Regions from separate parts of the Pseudomonas tructae genome, predicted to be linked through region 1. Evidence: predicted binding sites of a transcription regulator. Region 1 holds the regulator's gene; each other region holds the start of a gene.

What was found. The regulator FliA, encoded in region 1, starts transcription of late flagellar genes. The targets are predictions, from matches to a motif close to CTAAAGTTTNNNNNNNNNNNGCCGNTAA.
Region 2: a site for FliA is predicted at 1,627-1,654, ahead of EXN22_RS19060 (methyl-accepting chemotaxis protein). Genes of this name have one in related genera too.
Region 3: a site for FliA is predicted at 1,297-1,324, ahead of EXN22_RS25675 (methyl-accepting chemotaxis protein). Genes of this name have one in related genera too.

The regions. Positions count from the first base shown of each region.
Region 1 is NZ_CP035952.1:2,010,127-2,013,309, reverse strand. It holds gene EXN22_RS09325 (chemotaxis protein CheA) at 1-106, opposite strand, end outside; gene EXN22_RS09320 (protein phosphatase CheZ) at 119-907, opposite strand; gene EXN22_RS09315 (chemotaxis response regulator CheY) at 927-1,301, opposite strand; gene fliA (RNA polymerase sigma factor FliA) at 1,405-2,145, opposite strand; gene fleN (flagellar synthesis regulator FleN) at 2,142-2,975, opposite strand; gene flhF (flagellar biosynthesis protein FlhF) at 3,096-3,183, opposite strand, start outside.
Region 2 is NZ_CP035952.1:4,179,073-4,182,255, forward strand. It holds gene acnA (aconitate hydratase AcnA) at 1-565, shown strand, start outside; gene EXN22_RS19055 (CPBP family intramembrane glutamic endopeptidase) at 718-1,494, shown strand; gene EXN22_RS19060 (methyl-accepting chemotaxis protein) at 1,685-3,183, shown strand, end outside.
Region 3 is NZ_CP035952.1:5,582,075-5,585,257, forward strand. It holds partial or broken gene EXN22_RS26785 (PDC sensor domain-containing protein) at 1-428, opposite strand, end outside; gene EXN22_RS25665 (cell division protein ZapA) at 581-883, opposite strand; gene EXN22_RS25670 (hypothetical protein) at 880-1,110, opposite strand; gene EXN22_RS25675 (methyl-accepting chemotaxis protein) at 1,386-3,011, shown strand; gene EXN22_RS25680 (flavin monoamine oxidase family protein) at 3,001-3,183, opposite strand, start outside.

The DNA.
Region 1 (3,183 bases):
CCGGACGGCTTTCCAGCTCGACCAGTTGCTCGGACAGTTGCTCAAGAATTTCGCCGGCTTCTACCAGGAAATCCTGAAGGATTTCTTCATCGGCGCCGAAGCTCATTAAACGTGCTCCCTAAAAACCCAGACTGGACAGCAGATCGTCGACATCGTCCTGACCGGACACAACGTCTTCACGCTTATCGGCATGAATCTGCGGACCTTCACCCCGAGTCGGATGTTTTTCTTGATCTTTTTCAGCGCGCAGCTGCTGGTGGTCATGTTCGATACCGGCAAAACGGTCGACCTGGCTTGCCATCAGCACGAGCTTGAGCAGATTGCTTTCTACTTCGGTGACCAGCGTCGTGACGCGCTTGATCACCTGGCCGGTCAGGTCTTGGTAGTCCTGGGCCAGAAGAATGTCATTGAGGTGCCCGGCGACCTTGCGGTTGCCTTCCTCGCTGCGCGTCAGGAAACTGTCGACACGCTTGGCCAACTCACGGAACTCCGGCGCCGCCACTTCGCGGCGCATGAAACGCTGCCAGTCGACGCTCAGTTCCCTGGCTTCGTCGCTCAACGCGTTGAGAACCGGTGTACTGGCTTCGACCAGGTCCATGGTGCGATTGGCCGCGCCCTCGGTCAGCTTGACCACATAGGACAGGCGTTCGGTCGCGTCGGTAATCTGCGACACTTCCTCGGCCTGCGGCATGTGCGGGTCGATCTGGAAGCTGACGATCGCACTGTGCAACTCGCGGGTAAGTTTGCCGACTTCCTGGTACAGGCCTAGGTCACGGGTCTGGTTCAGCTGATGGATCAGTTGCACCGCGTCGCCGAACTTGCCTTTCTCAAGGCTGTCGACCAGTTCCTTGGCGTGCTTCTTGAGTGTCGACTCGAACTCGCCCAAGGATGATTGTGTTTGCTCCATAGCGCCCCCGTGGCGTACCTCAGCTATTGACGCGCTCGAAGATTTTTTCGATTTTTTCTTTCAGCACCTGGGCAGTGAACGGCTTGACCACATAGCCGTTGACTCCGGCCTGGGCGGCTTCGATGATCTGCTCGCGCTTGGCTTCGGCGGTCACCATCAGCACCGGCAGGTGTTTCAGGCGCTCATCAGCCCGTACCTTGCGCAGCAGGTCGATGCCGGACATGCCAGGCATGTTCCAGTCGGTCACCAGAAAATCGAAGTGGCCGCTTTCGAGCATCGGCAGCGCAGTGTTGCCGTCGTCGGCTTCCTGGGTGTTGGTAAAGCCCAGATCACGCAACAGGTTCTTGATGATCCGCCGCATCGTCGAGAAGTCGTCCACGATGAGGATTTTCATGTCTTTGTTCAATTAGACCTCCAAGCAGTCTTTAACGCGTTCAGCGCGGAACGCGCATTCAATCAATTCGGTACTGCATTTCACGACTGCATTGAACCGGTGTTCAACGCGCTCGCCATTCCCCCAGGCGACCACGCAAACGTGCCGCGCACTGGCTGTGCAACTGGCTGACGCGCGATTCGCTCACCCCCAGGACCTCACCGATCTCCTTGAGGTTGAGCTCTTCGTCGTAGTACAGCGCCAGCACCAGACGCTCACGTTCGGGCAGGTTGGCAATGGCATCGGCCAAGGCTGCCTGAAAACGCTCGTCTTCCAGGTCGCGCGAAGGCTCGAGCTGGGCACTGGCACCTCCCTCGTGCAGACCTTCATGTTCGCCGTCCTGCAGCAGGTCGTCGAAACTGAACAGGCGGCTGCCCAGGGTGTCATTCAAAATCCCGTAATAATCGTCGAGACTCAATTGAAGTTCGGCAGCAACTTCGTGATCTTTAGCGTCACGACCGGTTTTTGCTTCAATTGCACGAATCGCGTCACTGACCATGCGGGTATTGCGGTGTACCGAACGCGGTGCCCAATCGCCCTTGCGCACTTCATCGAGCATGGCCCCACGAATACGGATACCGGCATAGGTCTCGAAACTGGCACCCTTGCTCGCATCGTACTTGTTGGCGACTTCGAGCAAGCCGATCATCCCGGCCTGGATCAGATCCTCGACCTGAACACTGGCCGGCAGACGCGCCAGCAAGTGGTAGGCGATGCGCTTGACCAACGGCGCGTAACGCTCGATCAACTCGTACTGGGCGTCACGCGAAGCCTTGCTGTACATCCGATAACCGCTGGCGTTCATAGCACCGGACCTGCACTCGTCGGTTGCACCAGGCGTTCGACGAAGAACTCCAGGTGACCCCGTGGGTTGGCAGGCAGCGGCCAGGTGTCGACTTTCTGGGCAATGGCCTTGAATGCCAGCGCGCACTTGGAACGCGGGAAGGCTTCATAGACTGCTCGCTGCTTCTGCACCGCCTTGCGCACGCATTCGTCGTAAGGCACCGCGCCGACGTATTGTAGAGCGACATCCAGAAAGCGATCAGTGACCTTGGTCAACTTGGCGAACAGGTTGCGCCCCTCTTGAGGGCTCTGAGCCATGTTTGCCAGGACGCGGAAGCGGTTCATGCCGTAATCGCGATTGAGCAGCTTGATCAGGGCATAGGCATCGGTGATCGAGGTGGGCTCGTCGCAGACCACCAGCAACACCTCCTGGGCGGCGCGAACAAAGCTGACTACCGAGTCACCGATACCCGCAGCGGTGTCGATCACCAGCACATCGAGGTTGTCGCCGATCTCGCTGAAGGCCTGGATCAGTCCGGCATGCTGCGCCGGCGCCAGGTGCACCATGCTTTGCGTACCCGAAGCCGCCGGCACGATGCGTACGCCACCAGGGCCTTGCAGCAGCACTTCGCGCAGCTCGCAGCGGCCTTCGATGACGTCGGCCAGGGTACGTTTGGGCGTCAGGCCCAGCAGCACGTCGACGTTGGCCAGGCCCAGGTCGGCGTCCAGCAGCATGACCCGACGGCCAAGCTCAGCCAGCGCCAGCGACAGGTTCACTGACACGTTAGTCTTGCCGACGCCACCTTTGCCACCGGTCACGGCGATCACCTGTACGGGATGCATGCTACCCATGTTTGTTCTTTACCTTGTCTTACTTAGACCGAGGCCACATGACTGGGCTGCGCTTTCAACACCTGAAAAATGCCTGGCAGACCATTGATGTAGGTACTTTGCAACGTATTCATATTCACCTCAGCCCACGCGTTTGCCAGGGCTGTGGTAGAGATCAGCGAACATGTCGGCCATGGCCTCTTCGCTGGGCTCGTCCTGCATCTGCACA
Region 2 (3,183 bases), 2.2 Mb from region 1:
CTCACGCCGGGGCAACCATGATGTGATGATGCGCGGTACCTTCGCCAACATCCGCATCCGCAACGAAATGCTCGGTGGTGAAGAAGGCGGCAACACCCTCTATGTACCCACTGGCGAGAAGCTGGCGATCTACGACGCGGCCATGCGCTACCAGGCCGACGGCACGCCATTGATAGTGATTGCCGGCCAGGAGTACGGCACCGGCTCGAGCCGCGACTGGGCCGCCAAGGGCACCAACCTGCTGGGGGTCAAGGCGGTGCTGGCCGAGAGCTTCGAACGTATCCACCGCTCCAACCTGGTGGGCATGGGGGTACTGCCCCTGCAGTTCCAGTCTGGGCAGAACCGCAAGAGCCTGGCCCTGGACGGCCGCGAACGTGTCGACATCCTCGGCCTGAGCCAAGCCCAAGTGCAGCCGCACATGACCCTGACCCTCCAGATCACCCGCGAGGATGGCCGCCAGGAACAGGTCCAGGTGCTGTGCCGCATCGACACCCTCAATGAAGTCGAGTACTTCAAGGCAGGCGGCATTCTCCACTATGTTCTGCGGCAATTGATCGCAGCCTGAAGAAACGGCCCGGTCCCCTGTGACCGGGCCTTTGCCTTAGGCTGCAGACAACGTACGATAAGCACTAATGGCCAAAGGATGGCAGACAGGCGTGTCCTCGAGCGCAGCAGCGCAGTCGAAGGGTTCACGTTTTGCTTTTCAAAGGATGTCTCATGCTTGCCCCGCAATGGATCGGCCTGGCGCTGCTCGGCCTCGGTTATCTCTTCGCCTTGCTCAAAGGCAATCTCGGCCTATTGGCCCTGCCCAGCCTGATTGCCCTGCTCTGCGCCGGCCTGCTGGTGCGCCGTGCCAGCCTCTGGCAAAAACTGGTTGGCCATGCCCTGTTCGTGCTGCTGGCCATCGCCCTGGCGCTGCACCTGCTGCCGGGTTTCATGAGCGCCAAAGTCATCGACAAGCTGCGCTTGAGCAGCGAAGCCCTGCCCTTTTCCATGTACCTGAACCTGGACAAGCCCCTGATCGGCTTCTGGCTGTTGCTGGCCTGCCCGTGGGTGCTTGCGCTGAACAACAAGCGCCCGTTCGCAAGCCTGGCCCTGACCCTGCCGTTGGTGAGCGCCCTGTGCCTGGGTGGCGCCTGGCTGATGGGGATGGTCGCCTGGGCGCCGAAGTGGCCGGAGCAAGGCTGGATCTGGGCGATGAACAACCTGTTGCTGGTCTGCCTGACGGAAGAGCTGCTGTTTCGCGGCTACATTCAGGGCGGCCTGCAACGTCTATTGAGGAACCAGAACCTGGCGCTACTGCTGGCCGCAGCATTGTTTGGCCTGGCTCATTTGGGCGGCGGCTGGCAATGGGTGCTGCTGGCCGGCCTGGCCGGTGTCGGTTATGGCCTGGCCTACCGTTATGGCGGCCTTTTCGCCGCTGTACTGTGCCATTTCGGCCTGAATCTTGCGCACTTTGCCGGCTTCAGCTATCCGGCCATGGTGCCGCTGTGAACCTGCGGTCAATAGCTGACTTTTGTGTCAAAAATATGAAAAAATACAGCGAACTTGTTGAACTTTGCACCGGTGGCGTAACGCAGGTCGGAGCATGACTCCTTGATCGAAATCAAGCCCTGCAAATATTCATTCAACAAAAGCCCCGGCATGCCGATAACTCTGGAAAGCCTTGCGGATTGAACAGCTAATGCGTAACAACCAGCCGATTACCCAACGCGAACGGACTTTCCCAGCTCAGCAACGGTTGATTTCGACCACTGATGCCAAGGGTGTTATCACTTACTGCAACGACGCTTTCATCGAGATCAGCGGCTTCTCCCGCGAGGAGCTGATGCGCGCGCCGCATAACCTGGTCCGCCACCCGGATGTGCCGCCAGCGGTATTTGCGCACATGTGGTCGACGCTCAAACAAGGCTTGCCATGGATGGGCATCGTCAAGAACCGCTGCAAGTCGGGCGACCATTACTGGGTCAATGCCTATGTCACGCCGGTGTTCGAAAACAACCAGGTGGTGGGCTTTGAATCGGTACGGGTCAAACCGACCGCCGAACAGGTCCGCCGCGCCGAAGCGCTGTACCAGCGCATCAACCAGGGCAAACCGGCGATCCCGCGTCGCGACAAGTGGCTGCCGGTCGTGCAGGACTGGTTGCCCTTCATTCTGGTCAGCCAGATCGGCTTTTTGATCGGCAACTGGCTGGGCCACTCCTGGGGCTTCGCCCTCGCCGCCGCCCTGTCGGTGCCGCTCGGCCTGCTCGGCCTGAGCTGGCAGCAGCGCGGCCTCAAGCGCCTGCTGCGCCTGGCCGAACAGACCACCTCCGATCCGCTGATCGCACAGATGTACACTGACAGCCGCGGTGTGCAGGCGCGCCTGGAAATGGCCATGCTCAGCCAGGATGCCCGGATGAAAACCTGCCTGACCCGCCTGCAGGACACCGCCGAGCACCTCAACGAGCAGGCGCGCCAGTCCGACACTCTGGCCCACAACAGCTCCTCGGGCCTGGAACGCCAGCGGGTGGAGACCGAGCAGGTCGCCGCCGCCGTCAACCAGATGGCCGCCACCACCCAGGAAGTGGCCAACCATGTGCAGCGCACCGCCGATGCCACCCAGGAAGCCAATCGCCTGACCGGGCGCGGCCGCGACATCGCCGGGGAGACCCGTGAGGCGATCCAGCGCCTGTCGGCCGCCGTGGGCGAAACCGGGCTGACCGTGACCCAACTGGCCCGCGACAGCGACGAGATCGGCGGTGTGGTCGATGTGATCAAGGGCATTGCCGACCAGACCAACCTGTTGGCCCTCAACGCCGCCATTGAAGCGGCCCGGGCCGGTGAAATGGGCCGCGGCTTTGCCGTGGTGGCAGACGAGGTGCGCCAGCTGGCGCAGCGCACCGCCGAGTCCACCGGGCAGATCCATGGCCTGATCGCCAAGTTGCAACAGACCGCCAACAGTGCCGTGCAAACCATGGAAACCGGCCACCGCCAGGCCGAGGAAGGCGTGGCACGGGTACTGGAAGCGGACCAGGCGCTGGTGGGCATCAGCGAAGCCGTGGCCAATATCACCGACATGGCTACGCAGATTGCCGCCGCGACCGAAGAGCAGACGGCTGTTGCCGATGAAATCAGCCGCAACATCAGCACCATCGCTGAACTGGCTGACCAGAGCTCGGAACAGGCCCAGCACTCGGCGCA
Region 3 (3,183 bases), 2.1 Mb from region 1:
CCAAAGAACCACTTGTCCGCCGGATTGCTGCGGCTGAGGGTGCGATCCAGGCCCTTCTCGTTGTAGTAGTGGTTGCTCGCCGTGGCGGCAAACAGTGCGGTAAAGGCATGGTTCTGTTGGCGCAAGGCTTCCAGGTACTCGATGAATTGCGGCGCCTGGGCACTGTCTTCACCCGCTGCCAGCCAATCACGCAGCAAGGTGTTGTTGGCGATATCGGCCGCCGCCGTCAGCGGACGGCCAAGCATACGTTCGATGTCGTTACGAATCGCCTCAATACTCGCCGGCAAGGCGGTGTCGACCAGGTAACGCTCGGTCAGGCGATTGACCGCCACACTGTAGATGCCGACCACGATCAGAATGCTCAGCAACAGCGCTGCGCCCATGCTTGCGATCAATTGCCACTGGATACTGCGCCGCCAGAACTGCATGTATTTCCCCTGGGTAAATAAGCTCTGTAGTGCAAGAGACAGGCCAATTGTATACAACAGAAAATACAATAATTACAGTGATCCACAGCAATGCCGGCCCACCCTCCCGAAGGTAGTGAGCTGGCAAAAGGTATGACGAGGGTTGGAAGCGATCAGCTGTTGCTGATGGTCCGGGCAATCACATCGACCGTGGCGTTGACTTGCTCTTGGTAACGGTCGAGGGCCTGCTGGTGCTGCTGTTGCAGATCGATCTGCTGCGAGCACAGGTTGAGGGCTGCCAGTACCAGCAGCTTGTCACCGATCAGGGTGGGGTATTTACGCTTGGTGTCGGCCAATGAGGCATTGAGCATCTGCACCGCTTGCGCCAGCGCCTGCTCCTGGCCTTCGGGGGCCTTGATCGAATAGTCGCTGCCCAGGATCGACACGACACTGATCGGCTGCGCTGAGGTTCTCATGCGTTCACGGCACCGGCGCTGGCACGTTCAACCAGGGCCTGGATGCGTGCAGCGGTGGCGCCCTGCTTTTCTTCCTGCTCCAGCAGGCTCAATTGCAGGCTGTCGTTTTCATCTTTGGCCTGGGCCAGTTCCGCGCTGATCTGCGCGTTGCGCTCGGTCAGTTCCTGATTCTTCTGCACCAGGTCGCTGACCAGTTGCTCCAGTTGACTAAGGGAAGTTTCCATCATGATTGCCTTCTCGGGGTGTTTCAGGGGGCGGACACGATAAAGAAAAGTCCGCGTGCTCGCCAGGGATATCGGGTTTAGACGCGTCGGCCTGGTGCAGATTGACCCAGGAATCAGGGTCCGGTTCCCCGTGGTGGGTGCCATCGGTCAGGAAAAAAGAGCGCTATCTCGCAATTTCATCTTTGCCCTCTCAAGTCTTCACGCGGCCGACCGATAGGCATGGCAGACCTGAATCAGTCGCACGGATCACGTGCCCTTTCCCCTTCCTGGATACCACCATGTCCCTACGCAACATGAACATCGCTCCGCGTGCACTCCTGGGGTTTGCCCTGATCGGTGCACTGATGCTGGCCCTGGGTTTGTTCGCCCTGAACCAGATGAGCAAGATTCGCCAGGCCGGCGAAACCATCGAAAACTCAACGGTGCCAAGCATCACCAACCTTGACCAGTTGACCCAGTTGACCCTGCGCCTGCGCACCCTGTCCTATCGTCTGCTGCTCAACCGTGAAGCCGGCACCCTGCAGGCTACCCTCACGCTGATCGACCAGCGCAACCAGCAGATCGACGACGCGCGCCGGACCTATGAGACAGTAATCACCGGTAACCAGGAACGCGCAGCCTACAACCAGTACGTACAGTTGCTGGGGCAGTACCGTCAGCTGGAAAACCGCATGCGCCTGGCGTCGCAGAGCAATGACCTGGAGACGCTGCGCAACCTGATCAACCGCGACATGCTCGACAGCTCCGAGCAGATCAACAGCGTCATGGAGCAACTGATCGGCATCAACACCACGCAAACCAGCGAGATCAACCGTACCGCCGCCGAGCAGTATGGCAACGCTGTCGCTCTGGTCATCGGCCTGCTACTGGCCGCCACCGCCCTGACCCTGATCTGTGCCCTACTGCTGACCCGCAGTATCGTCAAGCCGATCGAGGAAGCCCTGCAGGCTGCCGAACGCATCGCTGAAGGCGACCTGACCCGCAGCATCCAGGCCGAAGGCCAGGACGAAGCCGCACGCCTGCTCAAGGCCATGGCCAAGATGCAGAACAAGCTGCGCGACACCCTGCAGCAGATTTCCGGCTCCGCCACCCAACTGGCCTCGGCGGCTGAAGAGCTCAACAGCGTCACCGACGAAAGCGCCCGTGGCCTGCAGCAGCAGAACAACGAAATCGAACAGGCCGCCACCGCCGTCACCGAGATGACCAGCGCCGTGGAAGAAGTCGCACGTAACGCCGTAAGCACTTCCGAAGCCTCGAAAGAAGCCACCCGTTCGGCCGGCGATGGCCGTGACCTGGTGCTGGAAACCGTCAGCGCCATCGAGCGCATGAGCACTGATGTACAGGGCACCGCCGAACTGATCGGCAACCTGGCCGAAGAATCGCGGGACATCGGCAAGGTGCTCGACGTAATTCGCGGCCTGGCCGACCAGACCAACCTGCTGGCGCTCAACGCTGCCATCGAAGCGGCCCGCGCCGGTGAAGCCGGTCGTGGCTTTGCCGTGGTGGCTGATGAAGTCCGCGCCCTGGCCCACCGCACCCAGCAGTCGACCAGCGAAATCGAACGGATGATCGGCAGCATCCAGGGCGGTACCGAGCAGGCGGTCAACTCCATGCGCAACAGCACCGAACGCGCCGAGTCGACCCTGAACATCGCCCGTGGTGCGGGCCTGGCGCTGGAAACCATCACCGGCGCGGTGGCCGAAATCAACGAGCGCAACCTGGTAATCGCCAGCGCCGCCGAAGAGCAGGCGCAGGTTGCCCGGGAAGTGGACCGCAACCTGGTCAACATCAACGACCTGTCGGTGCAGTCGGCCACCGGCGCCCACCAGACCAGCGCGGCCAGCGCCGAGCTGTCGCGCCTGGCGGTGGACCTGAGCAGCCTGGTGGCGCGTTTCAGCGTTTAAGCGGCAGATCGGCCAGTACGGCCGGCTTGAGGTGGTCCCATTGCTCGATGGGGCCACCTGTCTGGTAGAAACCGTTGTTGTAACGCATGACCAATTTGTCCACTGCATTCAAGGCCGTGGTTACAGCCCCCTCCGCCCAGCCGCCGGTCCAGGAGACATCGTCTCCAGCCAG